Regions from separate parts of the Streptosporangium sp. NPDC000509 genome, predicted to be linked through region 2. Evidence: predicted binding sites of a transcription regulator. Region 2 holds the regulator's gene; each other region holds the start of a gene.
The links. Region 2 encodes HrcA, which represses chaperone genes, less so after heat shock. Its sites were predicted from a motif close to TTGGCACTCTCNNNNNGAGAGTGCCAA; they were not measured.
Positions count from the first base shown of each region.

Region 1: the regulator HrcA is predicted to act here: its motif matches at 2,482-2,508, upstream of groL (chaperonin GroEL).
Region 3: the regulator HrcA is predicted to act here: its motif matches at 2,070-2,096, upstream of groES (co-chaperone GroES).

Region 1 covers NZ_JBIAYX010000028.1:29,851-35,001, forward strand. The annotation lists gene thrC (threonine synthase) at 1-1,290, shown strand; gene ACFY3D_RS36325 (MoaD/ThiS family protein) at 1,313-1,588, shown strand; gene ACFY3D_RS36330 (cold-shock protein) at 1,947-2,147, shown strand; gene groL (chaperonin GroEL) at 2,618-4,243, shown strand; gene ACFY3D_RS36340 (cytochrome D1 domain-containing protein) at 4,631-5,151, shown strand, end outside.
Region 2 covers NZ_JBIAYX010000008.1:233,311-238,461, forward strand. The annotation lists gene ACFY3D_RS16945 (DUF3097 domain-containing protein) at 1-281, opposite strand, end outside; gene ACFY3D_RS16950 (hypothetical protein) at 339-1,127, opposite strand; gene hrcA (heat-inducible transcriptional repressor HrcA) at 1,310-2,323, shown strand; gene dnaJ (molecular chaperone DnaJ) at 2,338-3,480, shown strand; gene ACFY3D_RS16965 (16S rRNA (uracil(1498)-N(3))-methyltransferase) at 3,643-4,374, shown strand; gene ACFY3D_RS16970 (hypothetical protein) at 4,548-5,151, opposite strand, start outside.
Region 3 covers NZ_JBIAYX010000003.1:274,600-279,750, reverse strand. The annotation lists gene ACFY3D_RS07435 (hypothetical protein) at 1-560, opposite strand, end outside; gene ACFY3D_RS07430 (methyltransferase domain-containing protein) at 775-1,941, opposite strand; gene groES (co-chaperone GroES) at 2,186-2,497, shown strand; gene groL (chaperonin GroEL) at 2,588-4,207, shown strand; gene ACFY3D_RS07415 (sigma-70 family RNA polymerase sigma factor) at 4,487-5,125, shown strand.

The sequences.
Region 1 (5,151 bases), on a different contig from region 2:
ATGGCGCTCGCAACCACTGAGAACACCACCTCCTCCGCTCGTGCCGACGGCGCGCGCGACCGGCGCTTCGGCCCCGCCGTGGCGCTGTCCTGCCGGGAGTGCGGTGCCCGCTACGACCTCGGCCCCAGCTTCGCGTGTAGCGAGTGTTTCGGGCCCCTTGAGATCGCGTACGACTTCGGGCGTGTGACCCGGGAGCGGATCGCCGAGGGGCCGACCAACATCTGGCGCTACCGCTCGCTGCTGCCCGTCCCCGAGGACGTGGCCGCCAAGCCCAACATGGCGCCCGGCTGGACCAAGCTCGTCAACGCCGGCAACCTCGCCCGCGAGCTGGGCATCCGCTCGCTGCACGTGAAGGACGACTCCGGCAACCCCACCCACTCCTTCAAGGACCGCGTGGTGGCCATCGCCGTCGAGGCGGCACGCAACTTCGGTTTCCACACCCTCTCCTGCTCCTCCACGGGCAACCTCGCCGGCGCCGTGACCGCCGCCGCCGCGCGGGCCGGGCTGGACGCCTGCGTGTTCATCCCCTCCGACCTGGAGCAGGCCAAGATTGTCATGGCCTCCGTGTACGGCGGCAGGCTCATCGGCATCGAGGGCACCTACGACGACGTGAACCGCTTCTGCTCCGAGCTCATCGGCGACGAGCTGGGCGACCAGTGGGGCTTCGTCAACGTCAACCTCCGGCCGTACTACGCGGAGGGGTCCAAGACGCTCGCCTACGAGATCGCCGAGCAGCTCGGCTGGCGTCTTCCCGACCAGATCGTCATCCCGGTCGCCTCCGGCTCGCAGCTCACGAAGATCGACAAGGGCTTCAAGGAGCTGATCGCGCTCGGCCTGGTCGAGGACAGGCCGTACAAGATCTTCGCCGCCCAGGCCGAGGGGTGCTCCCCGGTCTCGGCCGCCTACAAGGCGGGTCATGACGTGATCCGGCCGGTCAAGCCGGACACGATCGCCAAGTCGCTCGCGATCGGCAACCCGGCCGACGGGCCGTACGTCCTGGACATCGCCCGCCGCACCGGCGGCGCGGTCGAGGACGTCACCGACGCCGAGATCGTCGACTCGATCCGGCTGCTGGCGAGGACCGAGGGCATCTTCGCCGAGACGGCGGGAGGCGTCGTCGTCGGGGTGCTGCGCAAGCTGGTCGCCTCGGGCACGCTCGACCCCGACGCCGAGACCGTGGTCCTCAACACCGGCGACGGTCTCAAGACCCTGGACGCGGTGGCCGCGGAGGCGCGCCCGACCGCAGTGATTCGACCCTCTCTTGACGCATTCCGTGCGGCTATCGCCTAGAAATCGTGAAAGGTACTGAATTATGAGCGTTTCTGTGCGGATTCCGACGATTCTCCGGACTTGCACCGATGGTGCCGCCGAGGTGAACGGAGAAGGCGAGACCCTGCGCGATGTTCTTCAGAAGCTCGACGCGGACTTCCCGGGGATCGGTGCCCGGATTCTCGATGAATCGGGAAAGATCCGACGTTTTGTCAATGTCTACGTGGGGGATGAGGATGTCCGTTTCGCCGACAACCTCGACACGGCGACGCCCTCCGGTGTTCAGATCTCCATCATCCCGGCGGTGGCCGGAGGCTGACTCCTCCGTCCTGACGCGGCCCTGACCGCCTCGCGTCGCACCGCGTCATCCCCAGGGGAACCCGCGAATCCACGGCACCCGCCCGGCTCCGGCCGGGCGGGTGCCGTGTTTTATGACAGAAGCTCATATTTGTCGCGTGCACGAATAATGTAACCCCTGACTAACTAGTAGTGATGATGAAACTTTCTCCTCGTGATAAAAGCTCTCGTAAAGAGGTAGTTTGGTGCTTGACTCTGTTGCCCGACCGCTTCCCACAGGTATGGTCGGAACGATCGACGTGGCGAAGTCCGCCCCGGAGATTGGGGACTTCGCGAGAGGAATGGGCGTCGTCCTTTAAGACCAGTAAGAGGAGTCGCAAGTGGCGCAGGGCACCGTCAAATGGTTCAACGCGGACAAGGGCTACGGCTTCATCGCGGTAGACGGTGGTAAGGATGTGTTCGTCCATTACTCCGCGATCATGATGGATGGCTACCGCGCCCTGGAGCAGGGGCAGCGGGTCGAGTTCGAGATCACCCAGGGGCAGAAGGGTCCCCAGGCGGAATCCGTCCGGGCGGTCTGACGCGGCCGTTTCATGAATTCGCAGGGAGGATCCGGCGGGTCCCGAGGTGTCGCGGTCCGCTGAACCCCCACCGCCCAGGCCCGGCTCGCCCTCATCCGGCGAGCCGGGCGTTCGTGTCGTTCGGGCATGCGCCAACAACGGCAATGACGCCAGTGCCCGCCAGTGCCCGACAGTGCCCCCAAAGGCCCCAATGACGCCGATGATGACGTATCGCGTACGCCGACGTGACGCGGGATCTTCGCGGACGTGACGTGAAGCTGAAGATCGTCCCACGCGCGGCCCAGGTCAACGGGGCGCGGCTTGCACTCGTCGGGGTAGAGTGCTAAACAGATTCTTGGCACTCACGCATAGAGAGTGCCAATCCTGGATCGAGGCGATGGGGCCCGCCGAACGGAGTCGTGGGCCCACATGCCGTCGCGGGCGTCGGCTCGGTCCGGTGTAAGCCACCCTTTCTCTGGGAGGTTAGCCGTATGGCAGCCAAGATGATCGCGTTTAACGAGGACGCCCGGCGCGGTCTCGAGCGTGGCATGAACCAGCTCGCGGACGCCGTCAAGGTGACCCTCGGCCCCAAGGGCCGTAACGTCGTGCTGGAGAAGAAGTGGGGCGCCCCCACCATCACCAACGATGGTGTCTCCATCGCCAAGGAGATCGAGCTCGAAGACCCGTGGGAGAAGATCGGGGCCGAGCTCGTCAAGGAGGTCGCGAAGAAGACCGACGACGTCGCGGGTGACGGCACCACCACCGCCACCGTGCTCGCCCAGGCTCTCGTACGCGAGGGTCTTCGCAACGTCGCCGCCGGCGCGAACCCGATGTCCCTGAAGAAGGGCATCGAGGCCGCCGTCGAGCGCGTGTCGGAGGAGCTGTCCAAGCTCGCCAAGGACGTGGAGACGAAGGCGCAGATCGCCTCCACGGCGTCCATCTCCGCGGGCGACCCGCAGATCGGCGAGATGATCGCCGAGGCGATGGACAAGGTCGGCAAGGAAGGCGTCATCACCGTCGAGGAGAGCAACACCTTCGGTCTCGAGCTTGAGCTCACCGAGGGCATGCGCTTCGACAAGGGCCTCACCTCGATGTACTTCGTCACCGACCCGGAGCGTATGGAGGCCGTCCTCGACGACCCGTACATCCTCGTCGTCAACTCCAAGGTGTCCGCCAACAAGGACCTGCTCCCGGTTCTCGACAAGGTCGTGCAGGCCGGCAAGCCGCTGCTGATCATCGCCGAGGACGTCGAGGGCGAGGCCCTGGCCACCCTGGTCGTGAACAAGATCCGTGGCCTGTTCCGCTCGGTCGCGGTCAAGGCACCCGGTTTCGGTGACCGTCGCAAGGCGATGCTGGGCGACATCGGCATCCTGACCGGTGCCCAGGTCATCAGCGAGGACCTCGGCCTGAAGCTGGAGTCCACCACCCTGGACCAGCTCGGCCGCGCCCGCCAGGTCATCGTCACCAAGGACGAGACCACCATCGTCGACGGTGCCGGTGACGCCGAGCAGATCGCCGGCCGGGTCAACCAGATCCGCGCCGAGATCGACAACACCGACTCCGACTACGACCGCGAGAAGCTCCAGGAGCGTCTGGCCAAGCTGGCCGGCGGCGTGGCCGTCATCAAGGCCGGTGCCGCGACCGAGGTCGAGCTCAAGGAGCGCAAGCACCGCATCGAGGACGCCGTTCGCAACGCGAAGGCGGCCGTCGAGGAGGGCATCGTCCCCGGCGGTGGCGTGGCGCTGCTGCAGGCCGGCGCGAAGGCGTTCGACAAGCTGGAGCTCTCCGGCGACGAGGCCACCGGTGCCGCGATCGTGAAGAAGGCTCTGGAGGAGCCGCTGAAGCAGATCGCGGTGAACGCCGGCCTTGAGGGCGGAGTCGTCGTGGAGAAGGTGCGCAACCTTCCCGCGGGCGAGGGCCTCAACGCCGCCACCGGCGAGTACGTCAACCTGTTCGAGACGGGCATCATCGACCCGGCCAAGGTGACGCGTTCCGCGCTGCAGAACGCGGCGTCCATCGCGGCGCTGTTCCTCACCACCGAGGCCGTCATCGCCGAGAAGCCCGAGAAGGCCGCGGCCGCTCCCGCCATGCCCGGCGGCGGCGACATGGACTTCTGAGTCCAACCGCTTTCAGTCAAAGAGGCGACCCCGAAACTTCGGGGTCGCCTCTTTGGCGTATTTTCCCGAGGTGATGCCGGCCATCGGTCGCCGTACCTCCTTGAGAGAGCCGCCCTGGGGGGCGCCACCGGAAGGGAGCCTGATCCGGCGGCCGGTGTGCGGAGACGCGGGTGAGGAGGGGGCTCGCAAGGCCGGGTGGGGCCGAAAGGGCCCGATCACCTCCATGCCGTCCGGCCGGCTTCGGTGCCGCCAGGCAATGAGTGGACAAAGGTGGGTGAAACGATAGTGCGAGCCGGTGCGTCGTTTCCTGAACGCGATGCCGTGTGGTCATAGAACGAAGTGTTTGTTGCGACAACGGGTTTCTTGACGGCGCGGCGGAGGATGACGATGTATCACCACCACTGGAAAACCCCCGAGGGCGGGTGGCGGTCGCGTCTTCTTCCCGTCGTGGCGGCGCTGGCCATCGCGGCCGGTCCAGTGGCGCCGACGGCCGCGGACGCGGCGGACACGCCGCCGAACAACGTCGTCTACGTGGCCAACTCGCAGTCGAACACCGTGTCGGTGATCGACGCGACGACCAACAAGGTCACCGCGAGCATCCCCGTCGGCGACAACCCCGTCGGGGTGGCGGTCGCTCCCGACAACGCGCATGTCTACGTGGCCAACTCGCAGTCGAACACCGTGTCGGTGATCGACGCGACGACCAGGGAGGTCACCGCGACCATCCCCGTCAGCGGCAGCCCCATCGGGATCGACGTCTCCTACGGCGGCACCCGTGTCTACGTGACCGATGTGCTAAAGAACACCGTGTCGGTGATCAGCACGGTGACCAACAGGGTCATCGCCACCGTCCGGGTCGGCGAGAACCCGTTCAGGATCACCGCCATTCCCTACCGCCGTGTCTACGT
Region 2 (5,151 bases):
GAACCCGACGCGCTCCGCCTCGGGCCGCGCGGCGCGGCGGCGGGTCGTACGAGGGTCACGACCCTGCCCTCCAGAAGGAAGGCGGCCGGCTCCAGCGGGAAGACCCGCCGGCGCCCGAAGCGGTCCTCCAGGGTGACGGCCTCCTTGTCGCAGGCCACCACGGCGCCACAGAAGCCGCCGTCGGCGTCCTCGACGACCAGGTCGAGCTCCGCGGGCACCTGGGGGATCGTCCCCCTGCGCGGGCGCCGCCAGTCTCCCGCCAGAACGTCACGCTCGTACATCACCGACCGCCACCCTCTCTCGCCGGGGATCAGGTGGGACGCTAGCAAACACCGGCGTCACCTGCCGTAGGGTCCCGGCTGTCCCCACTGCCCCATCGACGACGCGGCGGCGGCCTGGCGCTTGCGGGCACCGCTGCGCTTCACCAGCACGACGATCGTCACGACGATGGCGAGCAGAATCCCGATGCCGGGGATCAAGAACAGGGCGGCCACCCCGCCCACCAGCGAGTCGGCGGACAGTTCCCTGCCCACGCCGAAGGTCGTGCCGTCGGCGGGGTCGGCGGAGCACTGGACCTGGTAGTCGCCCGCCTGGTCCACGCCGACCCGCAGGCCCATCTCCCAGGTGACGCCGTCGGATCCCGCGACGGTCTGCTGGATGTCCGGCTTCTGCAGGCGGGGCGTGCTCGTACCGCCGGTGAGCGTGCACTCGAACTTGGTGGGCCCGCCGGTGGCGACGTAGATCGCCGGCTTGTCCGCCGGGTCGAGCGCGACCGTCGCGGTCTCGCCGGGGGCGAACGTCCGCGTCGGGGCCGCGTCGGTGACCGCGCCGAGGATGCCACCGGCGAAGCCGCCGATGCCGACGACGATGCTGACCAGGGCGAGCAACCAGACCCCGACGATCCACCCGATGCCAGGCTTGATCTTTCCGCTGGGAGGCGGTCCCTGCGGGGCGCCGTAACCGGGAGGGGCGTAACCGTACGAGGGGGGCTGCTGGCCGTACGGCTGCTGACCGTATTGCTGGCCGGGCTGCTGCTGGCCGTACTGCTGACCATACGGCTGCTGAGGGCCGCCGTGACCGGGGCCGCGGGAGGCGTCGCCCGGATAAGAACCAAAATCGTTGGACATGTGCAAATTGTGGTGGGTACCGCTTGGATCGCGATAGCAGTTGACTTGACAAAGGCTTGCCGTCATCATCCACCGCTTTCGCTTATCGCGCCTTCCGTGCGGGGGCCGTACACTTGGCACTCGGGAACACAGAGTGCCAAGCCTCGTGTTTCCCTCTGAACGCAGGCAGGGAGGTGACCACGTTGGTCGACGACCGCAAGCTCGCCGTGCTCCGCGCCATCGTCGAGGACTACGTGTCCACCAACGAACCGGTGGGGTCGAAGGCTCTCGCGGACCGGCACAACCTGGGGGTGTCCCCGGCGACGATCCGCAACGACATGGCGATGCTGGAGGAGCAGGGCTACATCGCCCAACCCCACACCAGTGCCGGCCGGGTGCCCACCGACAAGGGCTACCGGCTCTTCGTCGACAGGCTCTCGCAGGTGAAACCCCTGTCGAGCGCGGAACGCAAGGCGATCGAGAGTTTCCTCGCGGGTGCCGTGGACATCGACGACGTCGTCATGCGGACGGTGCGGCTGCTGGCCCAGCTCACCCGGCAGGTCGCCGTGGTGCAGTATCCGACGCTGACCCACTCGACGGTCAGGCACGTCGAGCTGGTGCCGCTGAGCGAGCGCCGGCTGATGTTCGTGCTGATCACCAACACCGGCAGGGTCGAGCAGCGCGTGATCGAGGTGCCCGACGTCATCGACGAGCAGCGCGTGGCACACCTGCGCGCGATGCTCAACGCCTCCCTCGACGGATGCGGGCTCACCAGCGTTCCCGACCGGGTCGCCGATCTGCCGGAGCGGTTGCCCGCGGAGGATCGACCGCTCGCGGCGACTATCCTGTCCGTACTGCTCGAGTCCCTGGTGGACAGGCATGATGAGAAGATCGTTTTTGCCGGGGCCGCCAACCTCGCGGGAGCCGACTTCACCGTCGGGCTCCGCGACGTGCTGGAGGCCCTGGAAGAGCAGGTCGTGCTCATGCGACTGCTCGGTGAGACCTCGGACCTTTCCGCGCTGACCGTGCGGATCGGCTCGGAGAACCCCTACACCGGACTCCAGGGCACATCCATCGTCGCCGCTGGATACGGTTCCGGGGACAAGCAACTCGCCCGGCTCGGTGTGCTGGGCCCGACGCGAATGGACTACCCGGTCACGATGGGCGCGGTGCGCGCGGTGGCACGCTACGTCAGCCAGATTCTGGCTGCATCATAAGAGGTCAACGAAAAGTGGCTAAGAGCGACTACTACGGCACCCTCGGGGTGCGCCGTGACGCCAGTGCGGAAGAGATCAAGAAGGCGTACCGCCGCCTGGCACGCGAGCTGCATCCCGACGTCAACCCCGATCCTGAGACTCAGGAGCGCTTCAAGGAGATCACACAGGCCTACGAGGTCCTGTCCGACTCCGGCAAGCGGCAGATGTACGATATGGGTGCCGACCCGTTCGCCGCGGGCGGCGGTGCGGGCGCCGGGGGCTTCGGCGCCGGCTTCCCGTTCAGCGACATCATGGACGCCTTCTTCGGCGCGGCCGGTGGAGGCGGTGGCCGAGGCCCCCGCTCCCGTGCCCGCCGCGGGCGCAACGCGACCATCAGGGTCGAGCTCGACCTGCGCGAGTCGGGCTTCGGCACGACCCGCGAGCTGGTCGTCGACACCGCCGTGGTCTGTGAGGTCTGCACGGGCTCAGGGGCCGCGGCCGGCACCCACCCCGACACCTGTGACATGTGTCACGGTCGGGGAGAGGTCTCCCAGGTCACCCGGTCCTTCCTCGGCCAGGTCATGACCTCCCGCCCCTGCCCCCAGTGCGGCGGCTTCGGATCGATCATCCGCAATCCCTGCCAGGAGTGCTCGGGTGACGGCCGGGTTCGCACCCGGCGGACCATCAAGGTCCGCATCCCGGCCGGTGTCGAGGACGGCACCCACATCCAGCTCGCCGGCGAAGGCGAGATCGGCCCGGGCGGGGGTCCGCCCGGAGACCTGTTCCTGGAGATCGTCGAGCGTCCCCACGAGATCTTCGAGAGGCGCGGCGACGACCTGCACTGCACCGTGCAGATCCCGATGACCGCGGCCGCGCTCGGCACCATCCTGACCATGGAGACGCTCGACGGCGCCGAGGAGCTCGACATCCGTCCCGGCACGCAGTCCGGGCAGACGATCCCCCTCTACGGGCGGGGCGTGCAACGGCTGAACGAGACGGGCCGAGGCGACCTGCTGATCCATGTGAACGTGGAGACCCCCGCCCGCCTCGACGCTGAGCAGGAGACGCTCCTGAAGGAGCTCGCCAGGCTCCGCGGCGAGGAGCGCCCGCCCGGTAAGTTCGCCCCCGGGCAGCAGAGCTTCTTCTCCCGCCTGCGGGACGCTTTCAATGGCCGCTGACCAGGTCTCAACGGCCGCTCCGCCCCGCTTCCGGTTGCGTCGTCACGGTCCGGCCCGCACCCTGCCCGGTGCAGGTTCCCGGCCGGGGCGTCGGGTCCGTCCCGAGGCATCGTCCCGGTCGCGTTGCCGGGGGCACCTCGGGGCGGTCCGCCCGGACGGCCCATGACCGTCCCGGTCTTCCTGGCGGACCCGGCCGACCTGGCCAGGCCGGAGTTCGTCTTCGGCGGTCCCGAAGGACGCCACGCGGCGGCCGTACGGCGGCTGCGGGCGGGTGAGCGGCTCGACCTGACCGACGGGGCGGGCTCCGTCGCCGAGTGTGTGGTGACCGAGGCGGGCAGAGACTCGCTCCGGGTCGAGGTGCTGCGCCGCCACGACGTGCCCGTGCCGTCGCCGCGCCTGGTCGTGGTCCAGGGCCTGCCCAAGGGCGACCGGGGCGAGCTGGCCGTGGAGATGATGACCGAGGCGGGGGTCGACGTGATCGTCCCCTGGGCCGCGGCGAGGTGCGTCACCCAGTGGAAGGGCGAGCGGGCGGCCAAGGCGCTGGCCCGCTGGCGCTCCACGGCGCGCGAGGCGGGCAAGCAGTCGCGCCGCTTTCACCTGCCGGAGGTGACGGAGCTCGCGTCCACCGCGAAGGTGGCCGGCCTGTTGTCGGCGGCGGCGTTGGGCGTCGTACTGCACGAGGAGGCCGCCTCCCCGCTGTCCGGCCTGCCTCTCCCCGCGGGCGGCGACATCGTCGTGGTGGTCGGACCGGAGGGCGGGGTGTCAGGGGAGGAGATCGCCGCGTTCCGCGAGGCCAAGGCGGTGCCTGCGCTGCTCGGGCCGACGGTGCTGCGCACCTCGACGGCCGGCGTCGTCGCGGCGGCGGTGCTCCAGACGCGCAGTGGCCGCTGGTAGGGCGCCCCTGCCGACGCGCTACCGATCGCACGGCGACCACGGGGCCCGGGGGATCCGCGCCGTGAGGTCTCGGCAGCCGTGAGACAGAGAAGCGGTCACGGCTTGCCGTGACCGGTACCAACGTTGGTTGTGGATGGGGCACCGGTCACGGCTCGCCGTGACCGGTTACCGCGCTAGTTCTGGATGGGGGCCGGAGCCAGGGTGTTCGCCTCCGTCGGCATGGGGGGCGACACGTCGCTCGAGGGGGCGCACTCATCGGGCGAGCACGGGCTCTCCGAGGGGGCCGGTGGCCTCGATCGCGACGGCGTCGGGGTCGCCTCGATCTCCTCACACTTGCTGATGATCCCGCTGGGCTCGACCTCAGGGCTGTCGGGGGGAGTGGGGCAGGTCGGCGTCGGCGTCGGCGCCGGCCGGGGCGTCGGCGCCGAGTCGGTCCTGGACGGCCGGGTGCTGGACGCCGCGCTCCTGGACGGTGTGGGCGTCGGCGGGAGCATGGTGGCGCCGGGGTCGCCCGACCTGTCGAGAGTCGGAAGCGGGGCGTGGGCGGACGGTGGCTGCGAGGAGGCCGCAGGGGGGCGCGAGGTGGCGGACCCGTCGACGGGAGGAGTCGACTCGGCGTACTTGACCCCTTCGGTGCTCACTTGAGGGATCACCTGTTCGCGGAACTGGGGAACCACCATGACGACGGTCGCCGCGACGAGGACCGCACCGGCGACGGAGGCTCCGGCACGCCACCACATCAGCCCGCGGAGTCCGCGCCGCTCGATGCGGCCGCGG
Region 3 (5,151 bases), on a different contig from region 2:
AACCGGTGCGCCGCGACGCCCATGTCGGCCTGGAGCCTGCCCAGGTGCTCGGCCAGTTGCCCCACCTGCTCGTCGAGGCCCTGGGTGCCGTCGGAGATCGCCCGTAGGCGGGTGAGCGCCTCGTCCATGCTCTCGCCCACGGAACCGAGGTCGGTCCACAGGCTCGGCAGCTCGCCCAGGGGGACGACCCGGTCGCGGACGGTGTCGACACGGCGGCCGAGGGAGTCGACCCGCTCGCCGACGGCGTCGACGTGGTCGCGTATCGCCTCGACGTGCTGGGCCAGGCCCTCGGCCCAGGAGGGCGGGCGGGCGGCGATGTCGTCCAGCCGGCCGTGGACGGACTCCAGCGTGCCGTTCAGCCCGCCGATCTCGCGCTCCCTGACCTCGCGAAGCACCCACTCCATGCCCTCCAGGCGTCGCCGGATCTCGTCGAGCACGGCCCCCTGGGTGCGCTGCTCGTAGACGTGGTCCTGTGCCGCGCGGGCGAGGAGCTCACGCATCCGGTCGGAGATGGCGGCCTGGCCGCCTGCCTGGAGCAGGGTGTGGTCGGAGTGATCCACCGAGAGCTCCTTCGCTCGCCGACGCTCAGCCGCGCGGTTGGGTTTGATGGGATTTGCTGATGAACGAGAGGGAAACGCAGGCGAGAGAGAACTCCCGCCCGGCAACCTTAGCCCCTGGATCAGGGTTTTCTGGCAGCGAGAATAAAAGAAAGGAATTGCCGGTTGGCTGGAAGAATTGACTATTTTGGCTGGTCAGATGGTGATGATCCGCCGGTCAGTCGGAGGTGCACACGAAGGCGAACGGCCGGTCACCGATTCGGGTGAGAATGACCACCGCGGATTCACCGCCGGAAAGTCGGAGGTCTTTCCTGAGGCGGTCGACGTCCACCGCGGAGCCACGCTTCTTGATCGTCACATTGCCGGCGCCGCGCTCGCGGAGCGCCGCCCGCAGCCGCTTGAGCGAGAACGGCAGCGTCTCGTGGACCTCGTACCGCGACGCCCACGGCGTCGGCGTCGCGGTGTCACCGGTGATGTAGGCGATCTGCGGGTCGAGCAGGTGCCCGCCGACCGACGCGGCGATCTCCGCGACCAGGTGGGCGCGGATCGCCGCGCCGTCCGGCTCGTAGATGTAGCGTCCCGCGGGGCCGGTGGCGGGATCGCCGAGGGCGGGGTCGGGGGTCATCGTGGCCCCCGACGGCAGGATCGTGGCCCTGCGCGCCGTCTCGCCCGCCAGCGCACCGCACCAGATCACGGCCTCCTTGACGTCGCCTCTGTACGAGACCCACTCGGCCTCCGCGCCCTCGGGGACGAACTCGTACGGGATCCCGGGGGCGACCTTCAGGCAGGCGGCCCCGGCTCGGGCCACCATCTCCAGCACGGCGGGCCAGGGCGGTGAGTATCCCATCGGGTCGAAGGTCCGGCCCCGCGCGCCGCGGCGCGCGGGGTCGGCGAACAGGACGTCGAAGGCGGCCGGGTCCAGGGTGGAGGCGTCGGCGGCGCGGACCGAGACCCGGTCGCCGAAGCCCAGGGCGTCGGCGTTGGCCTGGGCGATCGCGGCGGTGAGCGGGTCGGCGTCGACGGCCTCGACGGAGCACCCGGCCCTGGCCAGGGCGAGGAGGTCGCCGCCGATGCCGCAGCAGACGTCGGCGACCCGCGAGCCCGCGGGGAGGCGCCGCGCCCTGTGGTCGGCGACCTCGCGACGGGTGGCCTGCTCCAGGCCGGTCCGGGTGAAGTACATGAGATCGGCGTCGGCGCCGAACTTCTCCCTCGCGCGCAGCCTGAGCGTCGCCTGGGTGAGCGCCGCGGAGGTCAGGTCCGCGTCGTAGATCTTCCTTAACCTCGTCACCGCCGTCACCGGGTCGTCGGCGGCGGTCTCGGCCGCGGCGCCCAGAGCCTCCTGGCCGCGCTGGGTGAGGAGCTCCCGGAATGCGTCGAGATTCACATCGGCCGACGCTACCGCCTCGGCCGTAGGGCTTCGCCGTAGGGCTTCCACCTGGTTTGACGTTCGCGTGAAGCGGAGAAGGGGTGCTTCGTGTTGACTGTCAAGGCCACCTTGCATACTGTTCCGTATTGGCACTCTCCCGGTGAGAGTGCCAAATACATGCGACGAGGCAGGTCTGACACCCGCGACGGCAGACCGCTGGTCGCCTCTTCTAGATCATTCATATCTGAAGGGGAGGTCCGACGTGACGACCGCCACCAAGGTTCCCGTTAAGCCGCTCGGCGACCGCATTGTGGTCCAGCCGCTTGAGGCCGAGCAGACCACCGCTTCCGGTCTGGTCATCCCGGACACCGCCAAGGAGAAGCCGCAGGAGGGCAAGGTCCTCGCGGTGGGTCCCGGCAACTGGGACGACGAGGGCGAGAAGCGGATTCCGCTCGACGTCAAGGAGGGCGACGTGGTCCTCTACAGCAAGTACGGCGGCACCGAGGTGAAGTACAACGGCGAGGAGTATCTCGTGCTCTCCGCCCGTGACGTGCTCGCCATCATCGAGAAGTAGTTCTCGCTTCACAAAGATGACGTATCGAGCCCCGGGTCGCGTCAGCGCCCGGGGCTTTGATGCGCCGACGTACTTATAGAGAGGATTGTCATGCCGAAGACCCTGTCGTTCGAGGAGGACGCGCGCCGAGCTCTCGAGCGCGGCGTGAACGCTCTCGCGGACGCGGTCAAGGTGACGCTGGGCCCGCGCGGCCGCAACGTCGTCATCGACAAGAAGTTCGGTGCGCCCACCATCACCAACGACGGTGTCACCATCGCCCGCGAGGTCGAGCTGGAGACGCCGTACGAGAACCTGGGCGCCCAGCTGGCCAAGGAAGTGGCGACCAAGACCAACGACGTCGCCGGTGACGGCACCACCACCGCGACGGTCCTGGCCCAGGCCATGGTCCGCGAGGGTCTGCGCAACGTGGCCGCCGGAGCGCAGCCGCTCTCCCTCAAGCGCGGCATCGACATCGCGGCCAGGACCGTGAGCGACCGGCTGATCGAGTCGGCCCGTCCGGTCGAGGACAAGAAGGAGATCGCGAATGTGGCGACGATCTCCGCGCAGGACGCCAAGATCGGCGAGCTGATCGCCGAGGCGTTCGACAAGGTGGGCAAGGACGGTGTCATCACCGTCGAAGAGTCCAACAGCATGGGCCTGGAGCTCGAGTTCACCGAGGGTCTCCAGTTCGACAAGGGTTACCTGTCGCCCTATATGGTGACCGACCAGGAGCGCATGGAGGCGATCCTGGAGGACCCCTACATCCTGATCACCCAGGGCAAGATCGCCTCTGTCGCGGACTTCCTGCCGCTGCTCGAGAAGATCGCGCAGACGAAGAAGGCCCTGCTGGTCATCGCCGAGGACGTCGAGGGCGAGGCCCTCGCGGTCCTCGTCACGAACAAGATCCGTGGCACCTTCACCTCCGTCGCCGTCAAGGCACCGGGCTTCGGTGACCGCCGCAAGGCCATGCTGCAGGACATCGCCATCCTCACCGGTGGCCAGGTCGTGAGCGAGGAGATCGGCCTCAAGCTGGAGCACGTCGGCCTGGAGGTGCTGGGCACCGCCCGGCGCGTCGTCATCACCAAGGACTCCACCACCGTCGTCGACGGTGCCGGTGAGGCCGCGGCGATCGCCGACCGCGTCAAGGAGATCAAGCTCGCCATCGAGCAGTCCGACTCCGACTGGGACCGCGAGAAGCTCCAGGAGCGTCTCGCCAAGCTCTCCGGCGGCGTCTGCGTGCTCAAGGTCGGCGCGGCCACCGAGGTGGAGCTGAAGGAGAAGAAGCACCGCCTGGAGGACGCCATCTCGGCGACGCGTGCGGCGATCGAGGAGGGCATCGTCTCCGGCGGTGGCTCCGCGCTCATCCACGTCTCCAAGGTCCTCGACGACCTGGGCCTGACCGGTGACGAGGCGACCGGTGTCTCCATCGTCCGCAAGGCTCTCGTCGAGCCGGCCCGCTGGATCGCGGAGAACGCCGGCCTTGAGGGCTACGTCGTGACGGCGAAGGTCACCGAGCTGTCCGTCGGCCAGGGCTTCAACGCCGCCACCGGCGAGTACGGCGACCTGATCGCCCAGGGCGTCATCGACCCGGTCAAGGTCACCCGCTCGGCCGTCCAGAACGCCGCCTCCATCGCCGGCATGCTGCTGACGACCGAGGCCCTCGTGGTGGACAAGCCCGAGGAGGAGGCCCCGGCCGCCGGCCAGGGGCACGGCCACGGTCACGGCCACTGATTCCTCAGCGGTTCCGAAGCGGTTCCGAACGGCTCGCGTCTCGCAGGAGGCGCGAGCCGTTCGCGTTTCGCGGTAAACCGAAAACGATCTCAAGCGTCATGTCGGACGGAAGACCAAACGCGGTTCTAGCGAATAGACGATGTATTTGGCAATCGAATGAAATATTTGCACATTCTGTAGTCGTTGTCGTCGCTGTTTGATTACGCCCCGTTACTCCGCCTCAATGTGACCAATCCGTAGCCGTTTGCGATGACGACAGTCACTATCGGGGCGGGCATCATGCCTAACGTGACCGAGGGATGCGTCGCCGACGCCAAAAATGGGGTGAGGCTTGCGACGAGGTCTGATGGGGTCGCCCACAGGGATGATCTCAAGGATCTGACAAGCCTCGCCGTTCAGGGGGATCGCACCGCGATCGAATCTCTGATCGCGCAACTGCGGCCGATGGTCGTCCGATATTGCCGTGGTCGTCTGGGCCGGGTTTCCGGCCAGTATCACATCGCGGACGACGTGGCCCAGGAAGTATGCATAGCGGTGCTGTCCGCGCTGCCCCGATACCGTGACATGGGACGCCCGTTCGCTTCCTTCGTCTTCGGTATCGCGTCTCACAAGGTGGCCGACGCGCTGCGCAGCTCCGTGCGATCCGCCGTGCCCACCCAGGATCTTCCTGACGGGCCCGACGAGGGGCCGGGGCCCGAGGAGACGGTGGTGCGTTACATCGAGGCCGAACACGCCCGCCGACTGCTGTCCAGGCTGCCCGACAACCAACGCGAGCTGCTCATGCTCCGAGTGGTGTCGGGTCTTTCCGCCGAGGAGACCGGTAATGTACTCGGCATGTCACCAGGTGCGGTTCGTGTGGCCCAGCACAGGGCGCTCGCCCGGTTGCGAGCGATGGCGGAGCTGGAGTCGATAGCTTGACCGCGGAGCCGTCGAAGAGGGGGCGC